DNA from 2 places in the Mesorhizobium sp. B2-3-13 genome. Region 2 is predicted to be linked to the other one. Evidence: predicted binding sites of a transcription regulator. Region 2 holds the regulator's gene; the other holds the start of a gene.
What was found. Region 2 encodes PhoB, which activates phosphate uptake and scavenging genes when phosphate is short. Its sites were predicted from a motif close to TGTCATNNANCTGTCAT; they were not measured.
Positions count from the first base shown of each region.

Region 1: a site for PhoB is predicted at 2,968-2,984, ahead of phnC (phosphonate ABC transporter ATP-binding protein). Genes of this name have one in related genera too.

Region 1 is NZ_VFVQ01000002.1:195,161-200,816, forward strand. It holds gene phnK (phosphonate C-P lyase system protein PhnK) at 1-702, shown strand, start outside; gene phnL (phosphonate C-P lyase system protein PhnL) at 752-1,459, shown strand; gene FJ941_RS03425 (DapH/DapD/GlmU-related protein) at 1,456-2,073, shown strand; gene FJ941_RS03430 (DUF1868 domain-containing protein) at 2,222-2,932, shown strand; gene phnC (phosphonate ABC transporter ATP-binding protein) at 3,063-3,920, shown strand; gene phnD (phosphonate ABC transporter substrate-binding protein) at 4,031-4,939, shown strand; gene phnE (phosphonate ABC transporter, permease protein PhnE) at 4,996-5,656, shown strand, end outside.
Region 2 is NZ_VFVQ01000025.1:28,709-34,364, forward strand. It holds gene pstC (phosphate ABC transporter permease subunit PstC) at 1-442, shown strand, start outside; gene pstA (phosphate ABC transporter permease PstA) at 446-1,297, shown strand; gene pstB (phosphate ABC transporter ATP-binding protein PstB) at 1,294-2,097, shown strand; gene phoU (phosphate signaling complex protein PhoU) at 2,123-2,830, shown strand; gene phoB (phosphate regulon transcriptional regulator PhoB) at 2,850-3,539, shown strand; gene FJ941_RS24750 (ROK family protein) at 3,542-4,789, opposite strand; gene xylF (D-xylose ABC transporter substrate-binding protein) at 5,061-5,656, shown strand, end outside.

The sequences.
Region 1 (5,656 bases), on a different contig from region 2:
ACTTTCGACCTCTGGCCGGGCGAAGTCCTGGCTGTCGTCGGTGAATCCGGCTCCGGCAAGACGACGCTGCTCAACTGCCTGTCGACGCGGCTGCTGCCCTCCTCCGGCACCGCCAGCTACCGCATGCGCGACGGCCAGTTTCGCGAGCTCTACCGCATGAGCGAGGCCGAGCGCCGCTTCCTGATGCGCACCGACTGGGGCTTTGTCCACCAGAACCCGGCAGATGGCCTGCGCATGACGGTCTCGGCCGGCGCCAATGTCGGCGAGCGTCTGATGGCGGTCGGCGACCGTCACTACGGCAAGATCCGCGCTACCGCGGTCGACTGGCTGTCGCGCGTCGAGATCGAGGAAGACCGCATCGACGACGAACCGCGCGCCTTTTCCGGCGGCATGCGTCAGCGGCTGCAGATCGCCCGCAATCTCGTCACCGGGCCACGGCTGGTGTTCATGGATGAGCCTACCGGTGGCCTTGATGTCTCGGTGCAGGCCCGCCTGCTCGACCTGTTGCGCGGGCTGGTCACCGACCTTGGCCTTGCCGCGATCGTCGTCACCCACGACCTCGCCGTGGCGCGGCTCCTGTCGCAGCGCATGATGGTGATGAAGGACGGCCGCGTCGTCGAAAGCGGCCTCACCGACCGCGTCCTCGACGACCCGCGCGCGCCGTACACGCAATTGCTCGTTTCCTCGATTTTGCAGGTGTGATGATGGCGCGTGTACGCCCGCCGACGATTGACAATTGGAGAACCTTCTGATGCCGACGCTTCTCGTTGTCTCCGATGTCGCCAAAAGCTTCACCATGCATCTGCGCGACGGCATCAAATTGCCCGTCGTCGCGGGTGTTTCGTTCTCGATCAAGGCCGGAGAATGCACCGTGCTCGGCGGTCCGTCCGGTGCCGGCAAAAGCTCGATCCTGAAGATGCTCTACGGCAACTACGCCGTCGACGAAGGCCAGATCATCGTCACGCACGAGGATGGGTTGATCGATCTCGCCCATGCCAGCCCACGCACCGTGCTTGCCGTGCGCCGGCAAACGATCGGCTATGTCAGCCAATTCCTGCGCACCGTGCCGCGCGTCTCGGCTCTCGATGTCGTCGCCGAACCACTGGTTGAACGCGGCGAGGAGCGCGAGGCAGCCCGGGCCAAGGCACGCTCCTTGCTGGCCCAGCTCAACCTGCCGGAAAAACTCTGGATGCTGCCGCCGGCAACCTTCTCGGGCGGCGAGCAGCAGCGCGTCAACATCGCGCGCGGTTTCATCACCGAACATCCGATCCTGCTGCTCGACGAGCCGACCGCATCGCTCGACGCGACCAATCGCGACGTGGTGATCGAACTCATCGCCGCCAAGAAGGCGGCAGGCGTCGCCTTGCTCGGCATCTTCCATGACCACGAAGTGCGCGAGGCGGTGGCCGACCGCATCATCGACGTCACCGCCTTCGCTCCGGGAAAACTCGCCGCATGACCAGGAAATTGTCGGAAATGCCGCTGGTCCACCCGACAGCGGAGGTGCACAACTCGACGCTCGGCCGCTGGACCGAGATCGCCGACCGCAGCCGGGTCTCGGAAAGCGAACTCGGCGACTATTCCTACATGATGCAGGACTGCGCCGTCTGGTGCGCGACGATCGGCAAGTTCGCCAACATCGCGGCCAGCGTGCGCCTCAACGCCACCAACCACCCGACATGGCGGCCGACGCTGCACCATTTCACCTACCGTGCCTCCGACTATTGGGACGACGCCGAGCACGAGAGCGAATTCTTCGCTCAGCGCCGCGCCAAACGCGTCACCATCGGCCACGACACCTGGCTCGGCCACGGCTCGACCGTCCTGCCCGGCGTCACCGTTGGCGATGGTGCTGCGGTCGGCGCTGGCGCGGTCGTCTCGAAAGACGTCGCGCCCTACACCATCGTCGCCGGCGTGCCGGCCAAACCGATCCGCGAGCGCTTCGACCGCCGCACCGCCGAACGCTACCAGGCGCTTGCCTGGTGGAACTGGAACCATGCCAGACTGCGTGCCTCGCTCGACGACTTCCGCGAGCTGTCGGCCGAGGCATTCCTGGAGAAATACGAGGGATAGAGCAGTTCCAGAAAAGTGGGAACCGGTTTTCCGTTCGCAATTGTTGCAGGCAAGGAGACATAGCCCTCACATCGACGTCATGAACGACTCTGTTTCATATCCTTGACACATCACCGGGGCAGGACGCGGGTGTTCCAAGGAGATCGCCATGCTCGACACCGTCAGACCCTCGCTCGCCGGATTCTTTGCCGGCTCCAATCCGACGCCGCCGGCGCATCTCGGCACGCGCTACGACGCGTCAGGCAACTTTCTCCTCGAGCCCGGCAACACCGTCGTCAGCCATCTGGTCAGCGGCTCGCCATCCGAAGCCGTGGTGCTCGCTGTGCGCGATCGGATGATGGCAATGCCAGACGCCGACCGCCTTGCCTTCACGCCTGTCTCCAGCCTGCACATGACGCTGTTCCAGGGTATTATCGAACATCGCCGCCGCTTGCCTTACTGGCCACGCGACGTGCCGCTCGACACCAGAATCGAGGCCATGACCCGCCTCTATCTGGAGCGCCTGAAGGGTTTCCAGGGTGCCGGTCCATTCAACATCAAGGTCGTCGAGATCGTGCCTACCGGCCTCACCGTTGCCGGCGCGACCGACGAGGATGTGCGCATCATGCGTGAATGGCGCGATGCGCTGGCCGTGCCATTCGGCTACCGGCACTCCGATCACGACAATTACGTCTTTCACATCACCTTCGCTTATCAGATCCAGCGTCTTGCCGACGACAGGGCCGCCGCATGGCAGACGCTGTTCGACGATTGCCTGGCGCTTTTCGCGCGGCAGGCGCCGGTGATCGAGATCAAGGCTCCAGCCTTCTGCGCATTCCGCGACATGGAGCATTTCGAGGAATTGCTGGTGCTCGGCTGATCGCCGGCAGGACGCCGGCCGTCATATCTGTGGAGCGTAACAAAACTGACATGCTGGCGACACGGCAGGTTCATGTGGCTGCGTTAGGCGAGTGCCTGACGATCAATATGGACCGGACTGGAACCAGCCCATGTCAGCAAGCTCTGCCACGCTCGAAATTCGCGGTGTCAGCCGACGATTTGGCAAGAACACCGCCGTCAGCGACGTCAACATCTCGATCCCGCAGGGGCAGATGGTCGGCGTCATCGGTCGTTCGGGTGCAGGCAAGTCGACGCTTCTTCGCATGATCAACCGTCTTGTCGACCCCAGCCAAGGGTCGATTTTTTTTGACGGCGCCGAGGTCTCCCGCCTTCGCGGGTCGCCGTTGCGGCGTTGGCAGCGCGACTGCGCCATGATCTTCCAGCAGTTCAACCTGGTGCCGCGCCTCGATGTGCTCACCAACGTGCTGCTTGGCAAATTGAACCACCGTTCGACCTTGTCCAACCTTCTCGGCATGTTCTCCCGTGCCGAATGCGCCGAGGCGGTCGCCGCGCTCGAGCGGCTCGACATCGCCCGTACGGCACTTCAACCCGCCGGCACCCTGTCGGGCGGTCAGCAGCAGCGCGTCGCGATTGCCCGCGCAATGATGCAGCAGCCCAGGGTGATCCTCGCCGACGAGCCGATCGCCTCGCTCGACCCGCTCAACGCCAAAGTGGTGATGGATTCGCTGCAGGACATCAATCTGCGCGAAGGCATCACCGTCGTCACCAACCTGCACACGCTCGATACCGCCCGCACCTATTGCAACCGCATCATCGGCATGGCCGCCGGCAAGGTCGTCTTCGACGGGCCGCCCGAAGAGCTCAACCGCGAAGCGGTGCGTCTAGTCTATGGCGCCGACAGCAATGGCGGTGAGATATCGGAGGTCATCACCTCCACCAGCGTTGCCTTCAAGCAGAAGATCGCCGCATCCGCCGGACCGCTCGAACCCGCATTCCCGGGATACTGAGCCCATTACGGGCATAGCGAGCAGCCTGGATCGTCCGCCCGCGTCAAGGGCATTTGTCAAGATCAAGAACGCTGCCGGCGCGGGGCCGGAACCTACAGGAGAGATAGCAAATGTTCAGGAAGATGGTTTTCGGTGCCGTTTCGGTGCTCGCCATGGCCACCAGCATGGCCCACGCCGCCGATATGAAGGAATTTCGCGTCGGCATTCTCGGCGGCGAAAACGAAACCGACCGGCTGCGTAACTACCAGTGCCTGGCCGACCACCTGAAGGCCGAGTTCGGCTTCGAGAAGGTTTCGCTGTTCCCCGCCGCCGACTATGACGGCGTTATCCAAGGCCTGCTCGGCGGCACGCTCGACTTCGCCGAACTCGGCGCTTCCGGCTACGCCAGCGTCTACATCAAGGACCCGAAGGCGGTCACCCCGATCCTCACCACCAAGCAGACCGACGGCTCCACCGGCTATTATTCCGTCGGCCTGGCGCTGAAGACCTCGGGGATCACCGACATCAAGTCGGCCAAGGGCAAGAAGCTCGGCTATGCCGACCCGGATTCGACCTCCGGCTACCTGATCCCGCTGACCCAGATTCCGAAGACCACCGGCGCCTCGAACGAAACCTTCTTCGCCTCGACCCAGTTCAATGGCGGCCACGAAAACAACGTTCTGGCCGTGCGTGACGGCAAGGTCGATGTTGCGGTCGACGATTCCTCGGGTATAGGCGACTTCAAGAACGGCTACACCTCCGGCACCTTCCACAAGGAAGTCGCCAAGGGCGCCGTCGACCCCAACGATTTCGTCGAAGTCTGGCGTTCGGGCCTGATCCCGAACGGTCCGCTCGTCGTGCGCACCGCGATCGGCGACGACATGACCGCCAAGCTGACCGCCTTCTTTACCGACCTGCCCAAGAAGGACAAGGCTTGCTTCGAAGGCGTCGAAGGCGGCGATTTCACCGGCTATGTTCCGGTGAAGCCGGACTTCTACAGCGTCATCGTCGAAGCCCGTAAGGCAGCCATCGGCGGCTGACGGCGAAATTGCAAAAGGGCGGTATCTCAGGTACCGCCCTTTTTGCATCTCCGATCATGACCCTTTCCATGACAGCCCCCTCCGGTGCCACCCACGAGATGGCCGATGCCTGGCGACGTCAGACGTCGCTGCGCCGGTTTTATACCGTGCTCGGCGTCGGACTGCTGCTTGCCGCGATGCTCTCCAGCATGTGGTTCGCCGACGAAGCCAATGCCGGGCACTTCTTCGACCGGCTGCCGCACATTCTGGATTTCCTGAGCTGGCTGGTCCCGAAGGACTGGAACGACGTCTGGCGGGCGCTGTTCGATATCGCCTCGCCGCATGACACCGGCACCCAGGAATTCAACTTCCCGCTCGGCCGCGTCCACGTCTGGGGCGGTTTCTACATCCCCGAATATTTCGAGCTGATGCTGACCACCGTGAACGTGGCGCTGGTCTCGACCTTCATCGGCTTTGTTTTCGCGGTGCCTTTTTCATTCATCGCGGCGCGCAACCTGACGCCCCATCCGGCACTGAGGCTGGTGGTCAAGCGCTTCATGGAATTGCTGCGTGCCTTTCCGGAGATCGTCATCGCCGGCCTGTTCGCGGCCATCGTCTCGACCGGCCCGATCGCCGCCATCATCGCCATCGGCCTGCATTCCATCGGCGCACTCGGCAAGCTGTTCTACGAGATCAACGAGAACATCGACATGCGTGCCGAGGAAGGCCTGACGGCGG
Region 2 (5,656 bases):
GACCTCGGCGATGATCCTGGCCATCATGATCCTGCCTTTCATCACCTCGATCACCAAGGATGTGTTCGACACGGTGCCGCCGGTGCTGAAGGAGTCCGCCTACGGCATTGGCTGCACGACCTGGGAGGTAACACGCCGGGTTGTCGTCCCCTACACCCGCATCGGCATCATGGGCGGCGTCATGCTTGCTCTCGGCCGTGCGCTCGGTGAAACCATGGCGGTCACCTTCGTCATCGGCAACGCCCACCGGATCAGCGCCTCGCTGTTCGCGCCGGCAACGACGATCTCGGCAACCATCGCCAACGAATTCACCGAAGCCGTCGGCGATCTCTACACCTCCTCGCTGGTGGCGCTCGGCCTGATCCTGTTCGTCATCACCTTCCTCATCCTTGCCATCGCCCGGTACATGCTGATGCGCATCGATGCCCGTACCGGAGTCTGACCGATGTCGACAGCCGCATCGCTTCACCAGAGCCGCAAGCGCAAGAACGGCGTGATGATGACGCTCTGCGTCATCGCCGCCGGCATCGGCCTTGCCTGGCTGGCGCTGATCCTCGGCGCGCTGCTCTATAAGGGTCTGTCGGGCGTTTCGCTCTCGGTGTTCACGGAAATGACCCCGCCGCCCGGTGATGCCGGTGGCCTGCTCAACGCCATCTACGGCAGCATCGTGATGACCATCATCGGCATCGTCGTCGGCACGCCGATCGGCGTGCTGGCCGGCACCTACATGGCCGAATACGGCCGCTTTTCGAAACTCACCACCGTGGTACGCTTTATCAACGACATCCTGCTGTCGGCGCCATCGATCATCATTGGTCTGTTCGTCTACGAATTGATGGTGCGGCCGATGGGGCATTTCTCCGCCATCGCCGGCGCCGTCGCGCTGGCCATCCTGGTCATCCCCGTCGTGGTGCGCACCACCGAGGACATGCTCAACCTTGTGCCGAACGCCTTGCGCGAGGCCGGCACGGCGATTGGCGCGCCACGCTGGGTGGTGATCCGTTCGGTGGCCTACCGCGCGGCGATGTCCGGCATCGTCACCGGCATATTGCTGGCCATCGCCCGCATTTCCGGCGAGACGGCGCCGCTTCTTTTCACGGCGCTGAACAACCAGTTCTGGTCGAGCAACCTCAACGCGCCGATGGCCAGCCTGCCGGTCACCATTTTCCAGTTCGCTCTCAGCCCCTACGAGGAATGGCAGCAACTGGCCTGGACCGGCGCACTCATAATCACATTGACGGTTCTCGCGCTCAGCATCTTCGCGCGCAGCCTGACCGGACGCAGAGAGGACAAATGAGCCAGATGTTGTCTCCAGACATGACGATTGCCACCGAGGCGGCCGCCAAGGCGAAGATCGAGGTCAAGAACCTCAATTTCTACTACGGCCAGTCGAAGGCGCTGAAAGACATCACGCTGTCGCTGCCCGAGCGCAGCGTGACGGCCTTCATTGGACCGTCGGGTTGCGGAAAGTCGACGCTGCTGCGCGTCTTCAACCGCATCTACGAACTCTACCCCAAGCAGACCGCCGAGGGTCAGGTGCTGCTCGACGGCCAGAACGTTCTCGACCGCTCGCAGGATCTCAACCTGTTGCGCACCAAGATCGGCATGGTGTTCCAGAAGCCGACGCCGTTCCCGATGTCGATCTATGAGAACATCGCCTTCGGCGTCAGGCTCTATGAGAAGATCGGCAAGGCAGAGATGGACGGCCGTGTCGAGCAGGCGCTGAAGCGCGCCGCGCTGTGGAACGAGGTCAAGGACAAGCTCAATGCCAGCGGACTCAGCCTGTCGGGCGGCCAGCAGCAGCGGCTTTGCATCGCCCGCACCGTGGCGGTGAAGCCGGAGGTCATCCTGCTCGACGAGCCGGCCTCGGCGCTCGACCCATTGTCGACCGCCAAGATCGAGGAATTGATCGACGAGTTGCAGGCCGACTACACGATCGTCATCGTCACCCACAACATGCAGCAGGCCGCGCGGGTCTCGAAGCAGACGGCTTTCATGTATCTGGGCGAGCTGGTCGAATTCGACAAGACCGAGAAGATCTTCACGTCGCCTCGCGAGAAGCGCACGCAGGACTACATCACCGGCCGCTTCGGCTGATCTCACGCATACGAGGACCAGGATCATGGCCGAACACACAGTCGCAGCCTTCGACGAGGATCTCGGACAGATCAGCAAGCTGATCAGCGACATGGGCGATCTTGCCGGCACGATGGTCGGCGGCGCCACCAAGGCGCTGCTGAATTCCGACAATGCGCTGGCACAGCGCGTCGTCTCCGACGACGCCATCATGGACGCGCGCCAGCGCGAACTCGACGATCGCGCCATCACCCTGATCGCCAAGCGCCAGCCGATGGCCGACGATCTGCGTCATGTCGTCGGCTCCATCCGCATGGCGGGCGATCTCGAACGCATCGGCGACCTTGCCAAGAACATTGCAAAGCGCGTCGGCTCCGTCGGCCTTACCGCCACCCCGCGCGATCTGTCGCACTCGATAGATTCCATGGCGCAGCTGGTGCTGATCCAGGTGCAGGGGGTAGTCGAGGAATACGCGGCAGGCGATGCCGCCGCCCTCGCCAAGCTCAGGAATGACGACGAACGCATCGACATCAAATACACTTCGGTGTTCCGCGAACTCCTGACCTACATGATGGAGGATCCCCGCAACATCACGGCTTGCACGCATCTTTTGTTCTGCGCCAAGAATCTCGAACGCATCGGCGACCACGTGACCAACATCGCCGAGAATGCGTATTATGTGCTGACCGGCACGCAACTGCCCGCCAACCGTCCGAAGCAGGACGAGACGGCGATGTCGGTGCCGGCGGCTTGACGGCAGGGATGATCAATCGATGATCGCGCCACGCATCATGGTGGTGGAGGACGAGGAGCCGCTCGGCGTGCTTCTCCGCTACAATCTGGAATCGGAAGGCTACCAGGTCGAGGTGGTGACACGCGGCGACGAAGCCGAGATCCGCCTCCAGGAGAACGTGCCCGACCTCCTGGTGCTCGACTGGATGGTGCCGGCGGTTTCCGGCATCGAACTCTGTCGGCGCCTGCGAATGCGGTCCGAGACCGAGAGGCTGCCGATCATCATGTTGACGGCGCGCGGCGAGGAGAGCGACCGCGTGCGCGGCCTCTCGACCGGTGCCGACGACTATCTGGTCAAGCCGTTCTCGACACCGGAATTCATGGCCCGGGTCAAGGCGCTGCTGCGCCGCGCCAAGCCGGAAGTGCTGTCCAGCGTGCTCAAGGTCGGCGACATCGTGCTCGACCGGGAATCGCACCGGGTCTATCGCAAGAAGAGCGAGATCCGGCTCGGACCGACCGAGTTCCGCCTGCTCGAATTCATGATGCGTCATCCCGGCCGCGTGTTCTCGCGCAGCCAGCTGCTCGACAATGTCTGGGGCGAGACGATCTATATCGATGAACGCACCGTGGACGTGCATGTCGGCCGGCTGCGCAAGGCGGTCAACAACGGCCGTATGCCGGACGTGATCCGCACCATTCGCGGCGCCGGCTACGCGATCCGCGAAGACTGAAATCAGGCTACATTCTTGCCCGGAACGCCGGGCCTCGCCAGCACGCCCGGCGCGAAAATCTCCTGGTCCACGAAGGTCAATGCGCGCATAGCGCAACCTTCGCGGATGAGCGGCAGCTCGTTCGGCTCGGTGTCGAAGGAAATCGATTCCGAATGCTGGCCGCCGGCGGTCTGGCCGATGGCCTCGCGCAAGGCCGGCTCGATCAGGTCGAAGGCGGCGGCGCTGACGCCGACCATGGCGACGGGTGCGGGATCGATCAGCGCGAACAGGCTGCCCAGCCCATAGCCCAGCGCTTCGCCGGCCTTGCGATAGGCTTCGCGCTCCGGTCCGTCTTTCTCCCTTGCCGTCGCGGCGAGTGTCCGCATCTGCGCATCGCTGACATCTGCGACCGGTTCGGCGTCCTCGCCAAGCTGCCTGGCGTTGCGCCAGATGGCGTAGTTGCCGGCATAGGCCTCGACGCAGCCGCGCCGTCCGCAGCGGCAGAGCGCGCCTCCCGGGCGATGGATCATGTGGCCGAACTCGCCTCCCGATGAATGCGTGCCGGTGAACAGCTCGCCCTTCAGCACCAGGCCCATGCCGATGCCGTGCGAGAGCAGGATGGCGATGAAGTCGTCGCGGTAGCGTTCGGGGTCGCGCCAGCGCAGCGCCACCGCCATCATGTTGCAGTCGTTCTCCATGGTGGCGGGGATGCCGAACTCGGCTTCAAGTATGTCGGCGAAGGGAATGTTCGTCTGCGGCGTGATCGGCGACCACAGCATCGCACGCGCCTCGCTGTCGGTGATGCCCTGGATCGCCAGCGCGATGCGGGCAATACTGCGGACGTCGAGATCGGGGTCCTCGAGGCGCCGCCGCACTATTGCCGTGCATTCGCCGATCAGCGCCTCGCGCGACATGGTCAGCGTGTCCAGCCGTCGCTGTTCCTCGGCGACCACCTGGCCGGAATAATCGATGACGGCGACGGACAGGAAATTCAGCGACAGCACCACGGTCATCACAGCCGCGGCCTCGGGGTTGAGGCCAAGGCCAACCTGCGGCCGGCCGCGTTTCAGTGAACCGGCTTCGTTCGGCTTGCCTTCGGTCAGGATACCCTCGTCGATCAGGTCGGCTGATATCGCCGATATGGTCGAGTGGCTGAGGCCGGTGGTGGCGGCGATCTCGGTGCGCGAGGGCTGACCACCCTGACGCACGGCTGCAATCACCATGGCGCGGTTGCGCCGGCGCAGATCGTCGTGGCGGATTCCGACCGACATGCTTCCCACATCCTCCCCGTCGCCGCGGTTCTTGACACCCCCTCGAACCTCTCCGGCAATGGGCCGAATACTGGCAGATGCGGCAGGAGCTGTCATTTATTTATTGCGGGACTCGAAAAAAGGCTCCCGGCACCTCAAAATCCATCAGAATCGATGTTGACAGTGTTCCGACGATGGATCAGTATTTTTTCGAGGCTCGAAAAAATAGGGCCTTTGTGCCGGCCTTCGGGCCAGTTTGGTCGCGCCATACGCGGCGCAGGGAGGATATACCATGAAGAGATTCACAGTCGCCATCCTGGCGGGTGTCGCCATGTCGCTGACGCTGGCGTCGGTGGCGCAGGCGAAGGACAAGGTCATCGGCGTTTCGTGGTCGAATTTCCAGGAAGAGCGCTGGAAGACCGACGAGGCCGCCATGAAGAAAGCGATCGAGGCCGCGGGCGACAAGTACATTTCCGCCGATGCGCAGTCCAATCCCGGCAAGCAGCTGACCGATGTCGAAAGCCTGATTTCCCAGGGCGCCAATTCGCTGATCATCCTGGCGCAGGATGCTTCGGCCATCGGCCCAGCGGTGCAGAAGGCGCTCGACGAGGGCATTCCGGTCGTCGGCTATGACCGCCTGATCGAGAACAAGGACGTCTTCTACCTGACCTTCGACAACAAGGAAGTCGGCCGCATGCAGGCTCGCGAGGTGTTCAAGGTGAAGCCTGAAGGCAATTACGTCTTCATCAAGGGCTCGGGTGCCGACCCGAATGCCGACTTCCTGTTCTCGGGCTCGATGGAAGTGCTGAAGGAAGCCATCGACAGCGGCAAGATCAAGAATGTCGGCGAAGCCTATACGGACGGCTGGCTGCCCGCCAACGCCCAGAA